4 regions of the Desulfosediminicola sp. genome follow, and region 3 is predicted to be linked to each of the others. Evidence: riboswitches for the same ligand, from Rfam matches in the RefSeq annotation. Region 3 holds a riboswitch; each other region holds the start of a gene.

Region 1 (5,058 bases), on a different contig from region 3:
GGCCTGTTCCATGACCGCTCAAATATGCAGTCGCTCTGGGTCTCCAGCCAGACCGCTTTCTGGGTATCTCTTTTCTCAGTTATTGTAGGAACAGCCGGTTCCTTTCTCTTTGAACATGAAGAATTCCCGGGAAAACGCGGGCTATGGTTTCTGGCATTGACCCCGCTGGTCATTCCCGGGGTTATTCTGGGTATCTCAATACTGCTGACCGCCAACAGCCTTGGCATCTATTTCGAAGACACCTTTGGTATAGATATCCCCCTCTTTCGTCCCGGCTTCTGGCTGGTGGTGCTTGGGCAATTTTCCTTCATTACCACCTTTGTGCTGCTGGTTGTCTCTGCCCGGCTGAGAAAGTTTGACCGAAGCCTGGAAGAAGCGGCTCTCAACCTGGGAGCAACCCGGCTGGAGGTGATCCGCCATATCACCCTGCCCTATCTTCGCCCGGCCCTCATTGGCAGCGGCGCGGTGGCCTTTCTGATGAGCTTTGAGAATTTTAATACCACCCTGTTTCTGGTCGGTTCAGAGACAACTTTGCCGATTAATCTCTACCTGCAGGTACGTGACGGCTCCACTCCAATCATCAATGCGGTGTCCTTTCTGCTGATTATCACCACCTCGACCTTTGCAGTTGTCAATCTGCTGCTAAAGAAAAAGGAAAACGCATAAAAAAAGCCGCAAAGTGAATGAATTCTTCACTTTGCGGCTCTGCATACAAGCTATACATCCCTGAACGCTAGCGATAGGCCGGCGGCTGCTCCATATAGATGTACGTATCTCCCTGCTGGCGATAATACATATTGTCGATGATCGCATAGGATACACCTGCAATCATGGCAAAAGCTGCTACCGAAGGTAGATGATTCCTATGGTAGGATCGAGGATGATGGTAGTACCGAGGCGGTGCCTTGCGATAGTTTCTCGCATGATACCTGGGCAGATGAGCGGGTTTATGGTTGTAGTGTTTTTTCCCCTTATAGTTGGGCAACTGAACCGGTTTATGATTTTTATACACCTTATGCGGTTTATGGTGAGGGCCTCTCCCATTCGCGAAAACTGATGATGGGCATATAAAAACAACCATCATCAGAACAATCACAATACTGCTAGCTATCTTTTTCATAATGCAAACTCCAAAATCAAATGTTACCTGAGGTAGAACCAATCTAAAAGATAGAGCATTTTTTATCCACCGCAATCGGGAGGACCATCTGCAATGGCGCCGCTTTCACTCCCCCAGACATCTTTCATCAGACACCTGCCAGCAATAAAAAAACCCTACATCAACCTTTATAAAATCGACTAGTTACAGCACCATTTCCAGGTCAACGCTGCCTGGGCATTAAGGTGGCTGTAACCAATTGTGAAAAGATTGTGTACGCGAGGCGATAGCCAATGGAAGGTAAATTGGAAGTTGTTTCTGCCGGCAGCAGCGATATTCTTCTTTGCAGCAACAGTTCACGGCAGCATAGGCTTTGGCTCTTCTATGATGTCAACTCCACTGTTCGGGCTTTTCACTGACCTGCAGAATCGACTTGGTGGGCAAGGGAAACCGGAAAAACGGTTGACTTTTCATCACAAAAATATTTGATATTTCTTTAATATACATGCTACAGGTGCTGTCTTCGCAATGACAAACGAAGACGGATAAAAGGAAATCAGGTGAAAAACCTGAACGGTCCCGCCACTGTAAGGTTGAGAACACTGCATTAAGCCACTGTATTTTACGGGAAGGCGCAATTGTTCGATGAAACCGAGTCAGGAAGCCTGCCTGTCAGATTCACGCATGCATCATGATCAATGGTAAAGCTCATGGTTGTTATACCCTTCATGGGGTAACAGCTATGAGCTTTTTTTGTTTTTACAATATGGTGGTTGTCAATGGGATACAGAGGACGAGATGTAGAAGTTATCGATATAGGATCCGGTATTTCCCTGGTTATTGCCTGCGACTCCTGTGGATCGGTTGGCAGCAAGGAGCTGGATCTCGTTAACGCTCCGCCGGAAATTGTTGGCCGCCTGACAGCTCGAACAGTCCTCATGGAGCTTGTAGCCGTGGGGGCCTCACCTGTTGCTATGACAGTCTCTATCTGTGCGGAACCCAGCCCGACTGGAGACGAAATATTGCGGGGTATCAAAAAGGAACTGCAGATGAGTGGTCATCCTGATGTAAAGCTTGCCGTGAGCACCGAGAAAAACTTTGAGACGCGGCAGACGGGTCTTGGAATTGGTGCCACAGGGACCTGCAAGGCAAGTAACCTCAAGATTGCCCAATCAGAAGCAGCTGACAAAATTTTCTGTCTTGGAGTACCCAGACTAGGAGGAGAAGTCATTATTTCAGGCTGCATGGATATCATACACAGCGGCACCGTGGCGCAACTGAGACCACATCCACTGATTCATGATATCCTTCCCGTTGGCTCAAGGGGCATCAGGGCAGAAGCTGAATTACTGGCAAGACAGTCTGGAACTATTTTCGATGCCGCCCAAGGTTGCAAACTGGACCTTGAAAAATCAGCAGGTCCTTCAACCTGCGTTCTTTTTTCTAGCCGTGAATCTATAGAAGACTTGAATCATTTCGAAATTTATCCCGTTGGTCAACTCATCATGAAATCTGATTAAGGAGTTTGCTATGCAAGATATTACCGCCCCAGACCTTAAGAATGATGTGCGCCTGGTAAAACGTGCTGCATACATTGCGATCTTTGTTGCTCTCAGTGCAGTTGGAGCGATGATTAAAATTCCAAGCCCGGTGGGCACGATCGGCCTTGATTCAGCCCCCGGCTATTTCTGTGCATTGGCTTTCGGGTATGTTGAAGGTACTGCTGTCATTTTTATCGGACATCTGCTCACAGCTGGAGTTGTCGGGTTTCCCTTAGGGTTACCTCTCCACCTTTTCATCGGATTACAGATGGCACTTTGGGCGATACTTGTCCGTTTTATCAAACAAAAACTTGGGCTCTGGCCAGCAGTCTTAACCGGTGTTGTCCTCAACGGGGTGGTTTCCGCTTTCACCATGGTCTTTATAGGTGGTGTGGGTGCTGCTCTTGGAATTATGCCATTTCTCATTGCAGGATCTCTGTTCAATATATTAGTCGCCGCAATTGCGTATAAAAGCTTGAAAAAGGGCAAACTGATTTGATGTATTCCCAACATTTGTCATGACTGAACAAGGCAAGGCAATACGAAGAGATCTTGGCCCGGCAATATCTGTTTCCAAGGTATCTTTTCAATACAGGACAGGGGACGTCCCGGCCTTAAACGATGTAAGCTTTCAGCTTCCACCCGCCACATGCACCCTTGTAAGAGGTGAATCAGGTTCTGGCAAGACAACTCTCTGCTATTGTCTCAAAGGCCTGATTCCACAGGCTGTTGAAGGGGATTTTAGCGGTCAGCTTGAAATAGCCGGGATTGATGTAACCAAATACAGAATCCAAACTCTCTCCAGGCACATTGGCTTTGTTCTTCAGGATCCGGAGGTCCAGATTGTTGGCCGTACTGTTTATGAAGATCTGATCTTTGGTCCTCGCAATCTCCTGATCGCCAAAGAGACAATCGTTTCAGATTTCCCCTCTGTTCTTCGGGCAGTTGGGCTCGAAGGTTATGAGGGCAGAGAAACATACCAGCTGTCAGGAGGAGAAAAGCAGCGTTTGGCTATCGCCGGTGTACTGCTGATGAAGCCTCAGGTGCTGATTCTCGACGAGCCATCTTCAGAATTAGATCCTGCAGGCCGCAGAAATCTCTATGATTTGCTGCTCACGCTTAAACGTGAAGAGGGTCTTACTCTCGTCATTGTGGACCAGCAGCTTCCCACAAGTCATCCCCTGGTAGATGAGGTGCTCTTCCTAAAGGATGGTGAGCTGAAAGAAGCCGATAGCATAGGAGAGTGTTCCGTACCTTGCACGCTGCCACCAGTTCTTTCGAGCAACGAAGCTCCGACGGTCCTGACTGTTGACAATCTCTCTTTTGCATATCGCCCTGAAACACCAGTACTGAAAAACATCAGCATGGAAATCAGGCAACGGGACTTTCTTGCACTGGTCGGACACAACGGCAGCGGTAAAACAACCCTTGCAATGCACCTCAACAGGTTACTTGAACCACAAAAAGGTACCGTCAGCTATCAGAAGAAATCCCTCGAGAAGTTTAGTCGCGCTGAGATAGCACGTTCGATCGGCTTTGTTTTTCAAAACCCTGATCATCAAATATTTGAAACAAGTGTGGAAAAAGAGATCGCTTTCGGGCTTGTTCAGCAGGGCATAAATACTAAAGAGATCAAGAAGAAGGTCGATGAAGTTCTGGGCTTCATGGCTCTGGAGGATTACCGGGACCATCATCCTGCCACCCTGCCAAAGGGGATTCGTCAGTTTATCAGTGTGGCCTCAATAGTGGCCCTCTCGCCTGAAATTCTGGTGGTTGATGAACCAACCACAGGTTTAGACACAAAAGGAAAAGAGATAATACTATCCCGATTAAGAGAGCTCAACGACAGAGGAACCGCAATTGTAATGATCACGCATGATATGGAACTAGTAAGAGAGCATTGCTCCCGGCTTATTTTGCTGGAACAGGGCGAGATCAAGCTCAACATGCCAACCACTAATGCGCTGAAAAGCTTAGAATTTAGGGACTTTATTGGACAATGAAAAATTTATCTGTGAATGTTCGTTCAAAACTGGCTCTTTTCTTTCTTGTTATCGTGTTCTCGATGATTTTCAACTCCCCCTTCTTTTTGTCCGGCCTGCTACTTTGTACCCTACTGATCGGTATGGTCTGTTCTGTGGATATGAAAAAAGTGGCAGCAATACTTCTTCCTTTACTGCCGATTTTTATACTGCTTGGTATTAGTAGCGGATTTTTTTCTGTGGCCAGGTTCACCGATCAGGCAAATAATGGTGTGCTGTTCTGTCTTGGTGACAGTGTGTGCGCTACCAGGGGAGGATTTCTGCTGGGGGTGAGCTTTTTATGTCGGCTTACCCTCATGATCCTCTCGACTTCAATCCTTTTACAGACCACCTCGCTTGATGATTTTATAGATTTTTTCAATACCACCGGATTACC
Region 2 (5,058 bases), on a different contig from region 3:
CTGCCTGTCTGACTGAGGTAAATATCTATTTCATTGGCCTTGGCGAGAATACGCTCCTTTCCGTAAGGGGCTATATTGCTGTTGTTTCTGGCAACAGCGTCATTGGCAATATTCAGGCCTCCCCCAGTCTCAAGAGCGAACATCGATATAGCGTCCGGGGCGAAGGTTTTCATTTTGGAGTGAATAGCCTCGAAATAAACGCGTGGTCGCTCTTCCCTTGGAACCGGGATACTATCTTCCAGCTGATCAAGGGCGAGGGTAAACTGCTGTACCATTGTGTCCGCTTCGGTGGTTTTGCCAGTCAGAAGTCCAAGCAGTCGCCAGTAGTCAAACATCTGATCGATATTAGTAGGCTGCAGGGATACAACAGTAATTCCGGCCGAGCGGAGCTTGGAGATAAGCTCTGGCACTGAGCGTGATATCATGGGGCGGATAAGAATCAGGTCCGGCCTGGCGGCAAGAAACTTTTCCGTATTGTCACGATAACTGAAACGATTCTTATCAGAGATTGAGGCTGGGTAGTTATCTGAACGGCCAATACCGATAAACTCCTCGTCACAACCTAAAAAAGCGAGGTTTTCAGTGTGAGCCGGATAAAGGGAAATGATCCTGCTGAATGGCTTGTCAAATCGGATGGTGTTTCCCTCGTCATCCGTAATTTCGGTCATCTGGGCGAAGGCTGACTGGCCATATAGAGCGAAGCTCAATAGACAAATCAACACCCCGAGTTTACTCATCCTCTTAATGTTCATTGTTGTACCTGTACTGTATATGCGGATTTCCCAGGGACTGATGTACGATATCGGCATGAACCCTGAAAACAGTTTGCAGTAATTCAGAAGTGAGAATGTCTTCAACGGAGCCGGATGCTGCTATTTGCCCATTTTCCATAACAATAAGCTCATCACAGTAGGCAGCAGCGAGATCGAGGTCATGGATAGCTCCAACTACAGTTATCGAGTCATGGTCTACTCTTTCCCGAAGTGCCTGCATAATATCTATGGAATGCCGGACATCGAGGCTTGCTGTGGGTTCATCAAGTACAAGGACTTCGGTGTTCTGGGCAAGCGCCCGTGCCACCAGTACTCTTTGCCTTTCGCCACCTGAAAGCCTGGTTACCATTCGGTTACGGAGTTGGTAAATGTCAAGTGTCTTAATGGCTTCCATAACCAGGTCGATATCTTTTTGCGAAGGTGTGCCGAACCTGTCAATAAACGGGTGTCGGCCCATCATTACCACTTCAAAGACGGAGTATTCAAAATGAAGCGCCACGTTCTGGGGTACAAATGAAAGTACTTTAGCAAGATCAAGTTTTGGCAGGCGGTGGACTACAGTTCCACGCAGCTGCACCTTGCCTCGGGTTGGCTGTCGGCTGCCGTTTAACAGGTTGATGAGTGTAGTTTTTCCGCTGCCGTTGGGACCGATAAGCCCATACATTTTCCCCTTTTTTAACTGAAAATTAAGCCGTGAAAGGCAGGGGTGATTGCGGTATTGGTAATAGCAATCGGATACCTGGTAGACGATGGAACTGTTTTCAGGCATATCCCCTCCCAAGCTGGCGTTTTCTGAAGATGTAACAGAAGAAGGGGCCACCGATAAGCGCAGTCAAGACGCCGATTGGTATTTCGTGGGGAAGAATTGCGCGGGTAACGGTGTCCGCGACCAGCAGCAGGATGGAACCGGCAAGAAATGACGCAGGTAAAAGAATCCTGTTATCAGGCCCTGTTATCATTCGAAGCATATGGGGAACAATGAGGCCGACAAAGCCGATGACACCAGATACAGCGACACAGATCGCGGTAATAAGAGAAGCACTTATCAGGAGTTGCCTGCGGATTTTGGCACTATCCACTCCGAGAGTGTCAGCGGTGGTGGTGCCGAGCGCCATAATATTGAGATCCCTGGCATAGTAGCAACAAAAGAGCAGACATGGAGCTAGAATCAGTAAAAGAAGTCCTGCATCGTGCCATGATTTACCGATAAATGAGCCCATCAACCAGAAAATGATAACACCCACCTCTTCGTCAGCCATGTATTTTATAAAACCGATTCCCGCTGAGAGTATTGCTGCTACAATAACGCCCGAAAGGATAAGGGTATTTGAGGAAAGTTGCGGATCGTCCGAAGAAAGATAAAACACCGCTCCAAGTGTTGTAACAGCTCCAATAAATGCAAAAAAGGGAACGAAATATGAGACAGGCAGGGATATGCCGATAATCGATAGTATAAAGGCTGTAGAAGCACCAAATGCCGCACCGGATGAAATGCCGAGAGTATACGGGTCGGCCAGAGGGTTAAGCAGTATTGCCTGAAATATACCTCCGGCAAGGGCGAGGCCTCCTCCGACAAGGGCCGCAACGAGTATGCGCGGCAACCGTACATCCATGATGATGACAGAGTTGGTGGTATTTACAGCTGCATCACTGAGCCCTGGTTGATCGAAAAGCGTCTGCCAGAGTGTTGTGATAACATCGGCTGCAGATATGTTGATATAGCCCATACCGGTTGCAGTGATAATTACAGCAACGAGTACAGTTATCAGTGAGCCAAAAAGTAGTTTTGCCTTGCCGCGCATTACTCTCCTTAAAATAAAAAGCAAAATCCGGACAGCAAACAAAATTTCGGGGAACCGGGGGAATGCTCATTTAAGCTATTAACACACCAGCATATACTGAAGAAAGTGCAGGCAGTAGTATTCGGCAAGTGCGAAAAAAACAAAAAAAAATCCCGAATCACTCTAACAGTGATCCGGGATAGCCCTGGTTATCCGAAATCGATGTGCTGGAAAAATCTGTCCGCGATTTACTCCAGCATATTTTCAGGCAGGTCTTCTGACTCCCGGATCATCCTCTCCCCAGGCCTTCCCATCCTGTAATGGACAGTGGCATAGTTCCGGGGGTTGTCACCGGTTACAGCGGCGGGCCCGTCTTCGATTTTCACGAAGTTCCCTTTTCAGCTCAAAGGCGTATGCATTTCCTTATTATGAGCACCTGAATGTATAGTTATTCGTTACCCAGATAGAAAGGGGATGTCAAGTGTCAAAAAGGGAGGATTGATTATAAATTCTGAGTATATTGAAGTTTTTCAGCTATACATGATTTTTTGTTTGACGTTTTGTCCGATGATTGAACACCATCAGTGATGGGGATAATTCGCAATTGTATAGTGCCAGGGAGGTATATCATGGATAAGACCGATCTGTCACACGACGTAGACGGCAAAACTGGGGTTGGCGGAAGTAACGTCAAAGTTTGCAGGCTTGGAAGACGCTATGAGAGATAGTCCGTGTCGAACTTCGGCTGGGAGTGGCACGAGATGAAACTTCTTGCAGAGTAAGGTCAGGCCCAGTAGTACGCATAACATCAATTCAACCTGGTCGGAAGAATTGAAAAAGCCGGGGCAACGTGTTGAGCTGTCCCGGCTTTTTTCTTTTTATAAGGTCAGGTAGTAGTAGATGAGGCCTACCATGATAAGACTGATCACCCGAAAAGACTGGCTGCATACGATAAGTTGTGCGGCTACCCTGGGTTTAAAGATACCGGCATAATACGGGAATTGATGGCGAAATGCCCTCAGGGGTGACGACAGGATATTGCCTACCAGTAAGGCGAGTATGATTTCTCTTTGAGATAATGCTCCTTGCTGCAGCAACGCTCCGGCAGCGGCCAGACCGGCGGTCAGTTCAGCTGCAAGGTGCAGGGTGATGATCCCCATAGCCTGCGGGGAAAGCCACGGAATCCAAGCGAGGTACCCGGCTGCAAGCTCTTCGAGTTCACGAAAATATCCGATGCGATGTACTATAAATATAATGATATAGATCGGTACCGTGAACTTGATGATTTTGCGGATACGTCGCTTAAAGCGTTTCCAGCTTTTTTGCCACGCCCCCTGCCAGTCAATGCCCTTATTCTCAGTTGTTTCGTGTGGAGAGGCCGATATGTCAGGCTTCGGCAGAATGAGCCGGCTGATAACCACAATTAAACCTGTGCGAAGTACCGCTGCGCCTAATGTGATGCTTATATAAATGAAAGCGGCACCGTGGATAAGTGGAACGGTGATGAAAAATATGGTCGGCAAATGAACAAAGTAGGTCGGCAGGCTGTTGAACAGGTTGGCGAGAATCAGTTCTTTTCTGGAAAGCTGTTTTTTGTCATATGCTTCGGCAAGCAGGGTGTTTGCTGCAACACCTGAAAATATTGCCATTGAAAATGAAGCTCCTGCAGTATTCGACATGTTGCCAAGCCGGACAAGAGGTCTGGCGAGTGAGGCTATCCATCGGGTCCAATTAAGGGCTTCGATCAAATTGGCGACGATGAGACCTATGGAAATGAAAATAAGAAGTCGAATCAGGGGCCAGCAGAGCTGACCCCACAGCATGACAAAGAATTCCGGTGTTATCTCCATATGGATGATCCGTAACTAAAAAAAAAATAAATAGCCGAGTTACCGAAGAACAGTCTGGTTATTCAGTACCTTGACAACACAGTGTGTTCTATTCGGGTAGTTGTAACATTGAGTCGGCATAAATGCCATTGGGATCATTCATGATCAGGAGATCTCTGACCTGATGCTGCATCTTTCGATAGATGTTTACCAGAGAAGACGACGCAAAAAAGTCAGGAAAAACAGAAATAGTCGCATTGGTCAGCTGTTTGATGAGTTTGTCACGAACAGATATCTCTCTTTTAATGTAAACTGTCGAATAATCGTCCAAACCGGCAAGCTCTGCCGCAGCGACGACAGCGTCTGAGAGGCCGCCAAGCTCGTCGACCAGATCGATTTCCTTTGCCTTCATGCCTGAAAAAACACGCCCTTCGGCAATGAGTTCCATTCGATCCTGCTCAATTCCACGGCCATTCTCCACAATAGAGAGAAACCTTTCATAGCCGTTTTCAACAGTAAGCTGGATTGATCGCCTGAGGTTCTCCGGCAGCGGCTGGGTTACGTTCAGACCAGCTGAGAGGCTGGTGGTGCCGACGCCGTCACTGTATACACCAATTTCGGCAAGAGTATCTTCGAAGGTCGGTATGGCGCCGAAAATACCGATTGAGCCGGTGA
Region 3 (5,058 bases):
ATTTCAGATAGAAACCAGGTTTTCCATAATACCAAGTTACCACATCTCGCCCAGTGCATTGCCTTTCGTCTAGATATTCTACTGTTTTACCATTTCGCCTCTAAACATTTGAAGATCAGCAGATCACAGTCCACGGCCAACCCCTTGATATTGAGTTCCGATCACATTGCACGCATTGGTACGACCTTTATTTTCGCAATGGTCTGACCTTTTTTGTTCTGCATTTCCGATTCAACCGTTCCACCTCGCTTCAAGCCTCTTCCCTGACATACAACGACCTCTTTTTTTCTTTTTTACCTGACCAATAAAGGGTATATACCTATATTCAGTTATCGACCGATTGCCGGAACCAATCGGCTTGGGGGTTCTGCCAGGTAACTACAGCAGCATCGTTGTCATTTTCATTTCAGGTATGTTAGCAGCTACTTCTTCAACTGAAGTTAAGCCTTTCATCCAAAGGAGGAGAACTCATGAAAGTGTTTCTGCGTCTGTTTAGTTTCTGTCTTGCCCTGACCATCTGCACCCTCCCTGCCACATCTGCACTGGCAGAAAAGAAAATCCGCTGGAAACTTGCAATGACCTGGTCCTCAACCCTCACCCCATTTGCCACAGCGCCATTAAATCTCGCCAAGATGGTGGAAGAAATGAGTGACGGCAATTTTGTCATTCGTGTTGAAGGGGCCGAAAAGCATAAAGCGGCTCTGGGTATCCTCGATATGACCAAAGGCGGCCAGTATGAAATGGGACACACCGCCTCCTATTATTGGAAAGGTAAGGATATCACCACGGTCTTCTTCTGCACCGTACCTTTTGGCATGAACGTCAATGAGCAGAATGCCTGGTTTTACCACGGCGGTGGCATGGAATTAATGAAAAAGACTTATGACAAGTTTGGTGTTCTGAGCTTTCCCGGTGGCAATACCGGTGTCCAGATGGGTGGCTGGTTCCAGAAAGAAATTAACTCCCTTGAAGACCTGAATGGCCTCAAAATGCGTATTCCAGGGCTGGCCGGTGAAGTCTTTGCCAAACTTGGTGTCAATGTAACCAATATCCCCCCGGGTGAACTGTATACTTCTCTTGATCGCGGCACAATCGATGCCCTTGAGTGGGTTGGCCCCGCCATGGATATCAAAATGGGCTTTCACAAGATCGCCCCATATTACTATACCGGCTGGCATGAACCTGCCACAGAGCTGCAATTTCTGATCAACAAGGACGCCTTTGAAAAACTGCCCAAATCATATCAGACCATGTTGATAGCCGCCATGAAAGCGGTCACCGCCGATATGTATACCGATAATTTTGCAGGCAGCGTAGACGCCTGGGCCCAGATGAAAACGGAATACCCGAATATCGAGGTGAAGACCTTTCCGACACCTGTTCTCAAGGCCATGAAACAGGCTGCAGATGAGTTGTATGATTCATATGCAGCTGAAAATCCGGATTTTAAAGAAGTACTTGAGTCCCAGCGTGCATATATGGCCAAGGCAAGAGCCTGGATCAACATTTCAGAGTACAACTACCTGCAGACAGCCAAAGCCTTGACTGAGGAGTAAAGGTACAGGTATCTTCCCGTACTCCCGCCTCACACATTACAGGCTGCCGGAGTTTACTTCCCATCCGGCAGCCCAATTCCTGCCACCCATCTCCGCGTCTGCATACCACAAATGCTCCTAATCATTGTCAAATAAATATTGACTTTTGAGCCTTCTCCATTCAAAATGTTGCTGTTTTCAGGTGCCTTTGTGCCGAAGAGGGAACCCTGTGTAAATCAGGGACGGGCCCGCCGCTGTAACCGGGGACAATTACTGCAATTATGTCACTGGCCGTTTATGGAGTTTGCAATATTTCATCACTCCTGGTTGGGAAGACGCAGTAAACGATTGATCCGGAAGTCAGAAGACCTGCCTGGAATACAGAGACGATTCTTCCGTGGACAAGGAGAATTGACCTAGATACGTGGTGATACAGGGCATCCCCGAATCATTTGATCATTCTGATCAACGTAAAGGTTCGGAACACCCGGCCACAATCCAGGAGAATTTTATGAAATTCAGCCGCTCATTGTATCTTGCAGTTACCCTCATGCTGCTTCTCTTCAGCTCCACCAGTGCTTTTTCTTCAGGCAAAACCGGCAACCATGCCAACCCCAAGACGGCCATAGTCGTTGCCCATTTCGGTAGCACCGTACCCGCCGCTTTACAATCGATCACCAATATCACCGATGCAGTGCGGGGTGCCTATCCGGAAACCGAGGTCCGCATCACCTTCACCTCAAACATTATTCGCCGGGTCTGGAAACAACGACAGGCAGAGCCTCAGCAGTGGCTCGACAAAGGGATCCCCGAAGAAGTGCTGTATGTAAAGAACTTTATCGCCACCGTTGGAGATCTGTTAGAAGATGGCTACACCAACATCATCGTCCAACCCACCCACATTTTCTATATGGAGCAGTCATACGACCTGCAGCAATACGTCAATGCGCTGGGCTCCATCAACACCATGAAAGAACGCTGGAAGCCTATTAATTCTATTGTTATGGGCCGTCCGGCACTCGGTAAGCCCGGCGACATCTACCCATACCATGAGGATGTGGACAAGGTTATTCAGACCCTGGCCGGCAACGTTGAACAGGCCCGGAAAAATAACTCCATGCTGGTATATATGGGCCATGGCAATAAATACTGGTCGACTGGCATCTATACCGAAACCCAGAAGAAAATGCGCGAACTCTATCCTGACATCGAAACGTATATTGGGGTTGTTGAAGGATCTCCGTCCGTTGAAGACGTGCTCGCCCAGATGAAAGAATCAGATAAAAAACAGGTAACCCTGGTTCCCTTTATGATCGTTGCCGGAGACCATGCTGTCAACGATATGGCAGGTGATGAGGAGGATTCCTGGAAATCTATCCTGGTCCAGGCAGGTTATGAAGTAACTCCGATACTGCAGGGGCTCGGGTCAAATGATGACTTCGCTAAAATATTTGTCTCCCATATCGCCGATGCCGCCAACGAGGCAGGAATAGAGATACGATAAGAACCCGGATATCTAGCTCAGACAACCCTGAACACCCGCCACGGGGCATCATGATTTTACCTGATGTCCCGTTTTTTTTATTCTGCCCTCCTCCTACCGTCCCCAAGTCATTTCTTGAGCCTGCCAAAAATGAAGTATAGTTAAGGTACGTGCTCTTTTACCTTTCCATCTTACAGGGAGAAATAATGAAACTTTCTCATTATCTTTTCAGTCGCCTTGAACAGTACGGCGTTCGTTGTACTTTTGGCATTCCTGGTGATTTTGCCCTTCCTCTCTACGCGGAACAGGCTGCTTATGGCATGCAAACAGTTGTCTGCACTCATGAACCCAGCTGTGTTTTTGCTGCAGATGCGTACTCCCGACTCAAAGGTTTTGGTGCCGTGCTCACCACCTACAGCGTCGGCGGCCTCAATATGATCAACCCGATGGCCATGGCCTATGCCGAAAATTCACCGGTCGTGGTCATCAGTGGCGCACCTAATGTCTGCGGGAGAAAAACTGAGCCTTCTTTTCATCACCTTGTAAAAGATTATGGCAGTCAGCATAGAATATTCAAAGAGGTTACCTGCGCCACAGCAGCACTTAACGAAGCAGCAACCGCAGCAGACGAAATTGATCGCGTACTCACCGCCTGCCTGGCTGAGAAGAGACCCGGTTACCTTGAAATCCCCATCGACATGACTTCAGTCGAAATACCGACTCCTCCTAAACCATCCGCGCCGGATCAAGATAGACCTGTCAATACCGCCGCGATCATTGAGGCAGCCGGTGAAATTTCTGCCGCCCTTGAAAAGGCCCGGCGTCCTGTGCTCTACGCCGGGGTTGGTATTCGCAGGCACGCCTTGATGGATGCAGTTCGCACCATTTCCGAATCGTGGCTGCTTCCTGTGGTCTCCTCTGTAATGGGCAAAGGGGCATTCCCAGAATCCCACCCCCATTTTGCCGGCATCTATATGGGAGAAATGGGGAGCAAACTCGCCCGTGAGACTCTCGAAGGTGCTGATCTTATTCTCTCTGTAGGGGTAATCTACTCAGACGTTAATACCGGCTTCTGGACCGCTCACCTCGAATCCTCGAACATACTCGAAATTCGCGACTCAGAGGTTCGGATATCACACCACATCTATCCCCAGCTCCCCATAGCCCCGCTTATGCAACTCCTGGCGAGCACCAGACCGGATAGTGCCAGAAAACCGGGAGTCCATCTGGTGAAAGATAAAACTTTGGCAACAGTAGATATAGATGAATCTGCACCGCTCAATACCGTGGCCCTGATTCAATGTCTGAAAACCATTGATCAATCGAAATTCAGCTATCTTGCTGATGTCGGCGATGCCTGGTTTGCAGGGCTTGAGCTCAACGCGGATATTTTTATGGCACCCGGCTACTACGCCTCAATGGGTTTCGCTGTTCCCGGCGCCCTGGGGGCAGCAATGGCAGCTCCTGATCTTCGGCCACTGGTGCTGGTTGGCGACGGAGCGTTTCAGATGACCGGCAGTGAACTCTCTACCCTGGTGGCCCAGGGCCACAAACCGATAGTGCTTGTTTTAAACAATGGATATTACAAGATGCTCGCCGCCCTCGATCAACACAGAGACTACTACAACCTGGCCCATTGGGATTATGTCGCGTATGCGGAAGCTCTGGGTTGTCCCGGTGTCCGTGTTCAGACTGCGGCTCAACTCAATCGGGCCATTCACCACGCCTGCACGATAGATGGTCCTTATCTCATAGAAGCAATTCTCAGTAGGGAAGATCACGCACCAATGATGCGCCGCATAAAGGAGTACTTCACATCACTTAAATAATGATAATTATTTCATTCATCAACATCATAGCCTGTCATAAAAAATCACCGGACAACATCGCCGGCTAAAAGGTACACCTGCATCCTCAGAGGACCTGGTATGGAAACCTGGATTATCACCGCGCTACTCATTGTAACGCTCTACCTGCTTATCTCTGAGAAAATCTCGGTGGACCTGACCGCTATCGGTATCATGGTGACCCTGGTGGTCA
Region 4 (5,058 bases), on a different contig from region 3:
AATCAAACCCAGCTTGATGCTCTGAAATTAGCACGATAAATAAAATGATAGGATAACGATCATCTACTTATTGAGATGATCGTATATCTGTCTGGCGAGGTCGTTGCCGATTCCGTCGACCTGGGTCAGATCTTCAGGTGTGGCTTCGCGTATCCGTTTTAAGCTCCCAAAGTTCTTGAGAAGTGATTTTTTCCTCTCGTGACCAATACCGGGTATCTGGTCAAGCTCTGAAAGAAAACTCGTCTTATTCCTGATCCTGCGGTGAAAAGTGACTCCAAAGCGATGAGATTCATCTCGGATTCGCATCATGTAGAGCAAAACAGGGTTATGGGCTGGCAGTATTATTGGATTCTTCCTGCCGGGTTTATAGAGCTTTTCGCCTTCGTCTTCGCGTTCTTTGGCGATACCAATCCAATCGAGTTGGTCACGTATGCCAAGTTCGTCAGCAACAGCAAGGGCCATACTCAGCTGACCTTTACCACCATCCACAACAAAAAGATCCGGCAGATTCTCTTCCTCAATTCCTCGACTGAGCCTGCGTTGCAGGACTTCTCGCATCATGCCGTAGTCGTTCGGTCCGTCAATGGTCTTGATTGAATAGTGTCGAAAATTGGGTTTGGACGGCTCTCCCTGTTCATAGCAGACCAGCGAACCTACGGCAAGTTTTCCACTGGTATTTGAAATATCCAGGCATTCTACGCGTTCGGGCGAACGTTGCAGCTGAAGTTTTTGTTGAATCGTTCGGGCAAGGCTCTCCCAGGATTTTTCCTTTTTCTCTTTAGTGGCAAATACTTGATCACTGTTAGCCTGAGCCATATTGAGCAGCTTAACTCTGTCACCGCGTTGTGGAACAGACATCTGAATATTTGTCCCTCTCAGATCTGTCAGTTTTTCATTGATAAGCTGAAGATCATCGGGTTCAAAGGGCAGAAGGATCTCTTTGGGCAGATATGAATCCTGATCGTAAAAGAGATTGACTACCTGGGCGAGAATTCGACTATCTTCTCCGTAGGGTTCTTCAAGAAAGAAGTTCCGGCTACCACTTATCAGTCCGTCCCTGATAAAGAGGATGGCGACAGCTACAGCGGCACCTTTCCTGGTGAATCCAAAGACGTCTCGATTATTTTTCTGTTGGCTGGCTACGACTTGTTTTTCCAGGGTTCGGTTCAAAGCTTTAAGCTGGTCGCGTAATGATGCTGCCTCTTCAAAATTCAGTGCTTCTGCAGCAAACTCCATTTTTTCGGTCAGCTTTTTGATCAGATCTTTATTACGTCCCTCAAGCAGCATGATAACGTTTTCAACGTTTTGCTGGTAATGCCTGGCATCTGCGTAGCCCGCGCAAGGGGCAAGACATTTGCCCATTTGGTGATTGAGGCAAGGTCGTTTTCTGGGCCTCAAGGTGCCACCTTTACATTTTCTCAACGGAAAGAGTGAAGATATCAGCTTCAAAGTTGACCACATATCGGATGAAGAGCTGTACGGGCCAAAATATCGGGCTTTATCTTTTCTCCTCCTACGGGCCATCATGACGCGTGGCCACTCCTCGTCAGCAGTAACTTTGATAAAAGGGTAATTTTTATCGTCCCTGAGAATGATGTTGTATTTGGGTTTATGCTTTTTTATCAGTGAGGCTTCAAGGATCAGAGCTTCTTTCTCTGTTCTGGTAATGATGGTGTCGACCGAGGAAACGAACTTGAGCATAATGGTGGTCTTATTGTAATCAGAACCATTATGTCTGGCATATGATGCGAGACGTTTGAACAGATCCTTTGCCTTGCCGACGTAGAGCACAGCAGATTTGCTGTCGAGCATCAGGTAAACACCCGGTGAGTGAGGAACAGAGCTGAGAAAATCCTGGGGAAACATATTCTAAGTGTAATTTATCTCATTGGTGCTGCTATTTTTGCAGCGCACGTTTTTGAAATTCTGTCATGGCGGACCAGCTAAAGAGACAGCTACGCAAAGCCATCTAACCTAAAGATAGTAACTCATCGTAAGAGTCCCGTCATCTCAATCCTCAACCCTAAATGATAGAGTATCCTTTACAAGTTTATGTAATTGTTCTAGCTTATTGATAAATCATAACGTATCGGCTTATTCAGGTGCTTCCTCTTCAATTTTTTCAGCAAGGGGAGTGAAAAGGGAATACGGTGAGAATCCGTAACGTTGGGCCGGCGCTGTATGCGGGGACGATGGCTGCACAATGCCACTGTCATACCACTCTTTGTGAGAGGTGGGGCGGGAAGGCGCAGCCGGAGGATGATTCGCGAGTCAGAAGACCTGCCTGGATGAGATAACGACTTTATTGCTCAAGAAAAGTCCGTGTAGTGGCGTATGCCATTGCACGGACTTTTTTTATGCCCGCGAGCGATGTATACCGCAATGAATAACGTTAAGGAGCGGATATGAAAACCCAGTTGGAACTAGCGCGGGAAGGTATTGTAACCCCGCAGATGAAGCAGGCTGCACAAGATGAGGGCGTGGATGAAGCGGCAATTCGCCAAGGCCTGGCATATGGCCACATTGTCATGCCATGCAATCCGAATCGACCGGAGCAGAAGGTAGTTGCCATAGGCAAGGGCTTACGTACCAAGGTCAACGCCTCTATAGGGACTTCATCTGATATCGCCTCTGTTGATCTCGAGATAAAAAAGGCAAAAGCAGCGGAGGAAGAAAAAGCTGATACCCTTATGGAGCTTTCAACCGGCGGCGATCTTGATGCAATTCGAAGAGCAGTGCTTGCCGAGTGCAACCTGCCGGTCGGCAACGTGCCTCTCTACCAGGCATTTGCAGAAGCTGCTAAAAAATATCGTAACCCGAATAAACTCGACAGTGAGTTCCTTTTTGAACTGATAGAGCGTCAGTTGCAGGACGGTATCTCCTTTATGGCTATCCACTGTGGTATCAATCGATTCTCTATCGAACGACTCCGAAAACAGGGGTTCAGATATGGTGGGTTGGTATCGAAGGGAGGTACGTTTATGGTCTCCTGGATGGAATATCACCAGAAAGAAAACCCGTTATACGAACAGTTTGACAGAGTTTGCGCATTGATGAAGAAATATGATGCGGTATTGTCACTGGGCAACGGTATCAGAGCAGGAGCAATCCACGATAGCCATGACCGTGCTCAGATGGCCGAGATGATCATAAACTGTGAACTGGCAGAACTGGGGCGGGAGATGGGCTGTCAAATGATGGTTGAAGGTCCTGGCCATGTACCGCTAGACGAAATAGAGGGCAACATTATGCTCGAAAAAGCGATGAGCGGAGGTGCACCATACTATGTACTTGGTCCGCTGCCTGCTGATTCGGGCGCAGGGTATGATCATATTACCGCAGCCATTGGTGCGGCTAATTCGGCTCGACATGGTGCCGACCTGATCTGCTATATAACTCCTGCCGAACATCTGGCCTTACCGAATGAGCAGGATGTGCGCGAGGGCATCAGGGCCACTCGGCTCGCTGCACGCATTGGAGATATTGCAAAATACCCAGAACGAAGGGAACAGGAAAAACGAGTTGCCAAGGCCCGGCGGGATTCAGATTGGGAAGAGCATTTCAAGCTGTTGATGTTCCCGGAGCAGGCAGAAGAGATCCGTAGAAGCAGAACGCCGGAAAACGAGAAAACCTGTACAATGTGTGGAGATTTCTGCGCCATGGAGAGGGGCTACTCCCTCTTCAAGGATGATATTCGTGGAGATCGCTGCACCAGGAAGGTGGATGGCGAGGCCGAATAGGCTGCAGAGTGATTCTGTACAGGCCAGTCAGGTGTAGCTTGCCTGACTGGCTTCTGGTGGACTTTAGCTGGCAGCAGGAGCAGGAGCAGGAGCTTCCAGGGCTGCCGAGAAAAGTGTTTTGGTATATTCTTTTTCCGGTGCGGTAAAAACCTTATGAGCCGGCCCCGATTCGACCATTTGCCCGTTCTGCATAACCACAATATAATCTGAGATCGACCGGATAACCCGCAAATCGTGGGATATGAAAATGTAACTCATATTGTATCTCGACTGCAGGGTTTTCAGTAGCTCTATGATCTGGGCCTGGATGGTGACGTCAAGAGCAGAGGTGGGTTCATCCAGAATGAGTAGCCGTGGTTTTAATATGACTACCCGGGCAATGGCGATACGCTGGCGTTGGCCACCAGAAAATTCATGGGGATACCGATGGGCCATTTCCGGTTCGAGACCAACTTCTTCGAGCGCCTCGTAAACCCTGTTGATTCGATCTTCCCGATCGCTTTCGGGGAAATGTATAACAAGACCCTCCTCAAGTATCTGATATACGGTCAGGCGGGGGGAGAGGGAGGAATACGGGTCTTGAAAGACTATCTGAATGTCGCTACGCTTCGTTCGCATCTCCCTGTTTGACAGCTGTTGCAGATCAACTGCATCAAAATCTATTATGCCGGTGCTTTTGACAAGTTTCAGGATAGCCATGGCTAAGGTCGTTTTGCCGGAACCGGACTCTCCGACTATACCGCAGGTGGTTCCTTTATGCAGGGTGAAGGTGATTTTGTCTACTGCACGGATGATACGTTTTTTACGTTTAAAGAGATTAACCCAACCAACGTTGATGCTGAATGTACAGCTTAAATCGCGGGTTTCAAGGATTGGGGGACTAATGGGTTTTGGCCCTGGCTGGTCCGATGGTACCGATGAGAGAAGGTGCCTGGTGTATGGATGCTCGGGCTGAGTGAGAATCCGGCTGCATTTGCCTGACTCGACTATCCTGCCATCTTTCATTATCGCCAGTGTATCAGCGACTTTTTCTACCAGCGAGAGATCGTGAGTTATGAGCAGCACTGACATCTCAAATTCCCTCTGCAGATCCTTGATGAGAGCCAGAATTTGGGCCTGAACCGTTACATCGAGCGCAGTAGTAGGTTCATCGGCAATGAGCAGTTGTGGTCGGCAGGCAAGAGCCATGGCGATCATAATCCGTTGTCGCTGCCCCCCGGAGAGCTGATGAGGGTAGCTTCTCATCCGGGTCTCCGGGTCAGTTATGCCTGTCCTGCCGAGTAGCTGAATTGCCTCCCGCTCCGCATCTATCTGGTTC

What was found. Region 3 has a riboswitch for cobalamin ahead of ACN5NT_RS00665 (sirohydrochlorin cobaltochelatase). Riboswitches for the same ligand answer to the same signal wherever they lie in the genome.
Region 1: linked by a shared signal. The riboswitch ahead of ACN5NT_RS07715 (AIR synthase related protein) and the one ahead of ACN5NT_RS00665 (sirohydrochlorin cobaltochelatase) in region 3 are both predicted to bind cobalamin.
Region 2: linked by a shared signal. The riboswitch ahead of ACN5NT_RS08960 (FecCD family ABC transporter permease) and the one ahead of ACN5NT_RS00665 (sirohydrochlorin cobaltochelatase) in region 3 are both predicted to bind cobalamin.
Region 4: linked by a shared signal. The riboswitch ahead of thiC (phosphomethylpyrimidine synthase ThiC) and the one ahead of ACN5NT_RS00665 (sirohydrochlorin cobaltochelatase) in region 3 are both predicted to bind cobalamin.

The regions. Positions count from the first base shown of each region.
Region 1 is NZ_JBLXGE010000003.1:506,930-511,987, forward strand. Features, by position in the region: gene ACN5NT_RS07705 (ABC transporter permease) at 1-666, shown strand, start outside; gene ACN5NT_RS07710 (hypothetical protein) at 734-1,120, opposite strand; cobalamin riboswitch at 1,595-1,787, shown strand; gene ACN5NT_RS07715 (AIR synthase related protein) at 1,879-2,619, shown strand; gene ACN5NT_RS07720 (ECF transporter S component) at 2,630-3,139, shown strand; gene ACN5NT_RS07725 (ABC transporter ATP-binding protein) at 3,159-4,643, shown strand; gene ACN5NT_RS07730 (energy-coupling factor transporter transmembrane component T family protein) at 4,640-5,058, shown strand, end outside.
Region 2 is NZ_JBLXGE010000004.1:297,548-302,605, forward strand. Features, by position in the region: gene ACN5NT_RS08950 (ABC transporter substrate-binding protein) at 1-752, opposite strand, end outside; gene ACN5NT_RS08955 (ABC transporter ATP-binding protein) at 742-1,542, opposite strand; gene ACN5NT_RS08960 (FecCD family ABC transporter permease) at 1,535-2,575, opposite strand; cobalamin riboswitch at 2,804-3,009, opposite strand; gene ACN5NT_RS08965 (hypothetical protein) at 3,433-4,404, opposite strand; gene sppA (signal peptide peptidase SppA) at 4,493-5,058, opposite strand, start outside.
Region 3 is NZ_JBLXGE010000001.1:148,785-153,842, forward strand. Features, by position in the region: gene ACN5NT_RS00660 (TRAP transporter substrate-binding protein) at 471-1,556, shown strand; cobalamin riboswitch at 1,719-1,927, shown strand; gene ACN5NT_RS00665 (sirohydrochlorin cobaltochelatase) at 2,047-3,039, shown strand; gene ACN5NT_RS00670 (alpha-keto acid decarboxylase family protein) at 3,225-4,847, shown strand; gene ACN5NT_RS00675 (SLC13 family permease) at 4,947-5,058, shown strand, end outside.
Region 4 is NZ_JBLXGE010000003.1:449,509-454,566, reverse strand. Features, by position in the region: gene ACN5NT_RS07465 (hypothetical protein) at 1-39, shown strand, start outside; gene uvrC (excinuclease ABC subunit UvrC) at 64-1,866, opposite strand; cobalamin riboswitch at 2,084-2,303, shown strand; gene thiC (phosphomethylpyrimidine synthase ThiC) at 2,406-3,740, shown strand; gene ACN5NT_RS07450 (ABC transporter ATP-binding protein) at 3,804-5,058, opposite strand, start outside.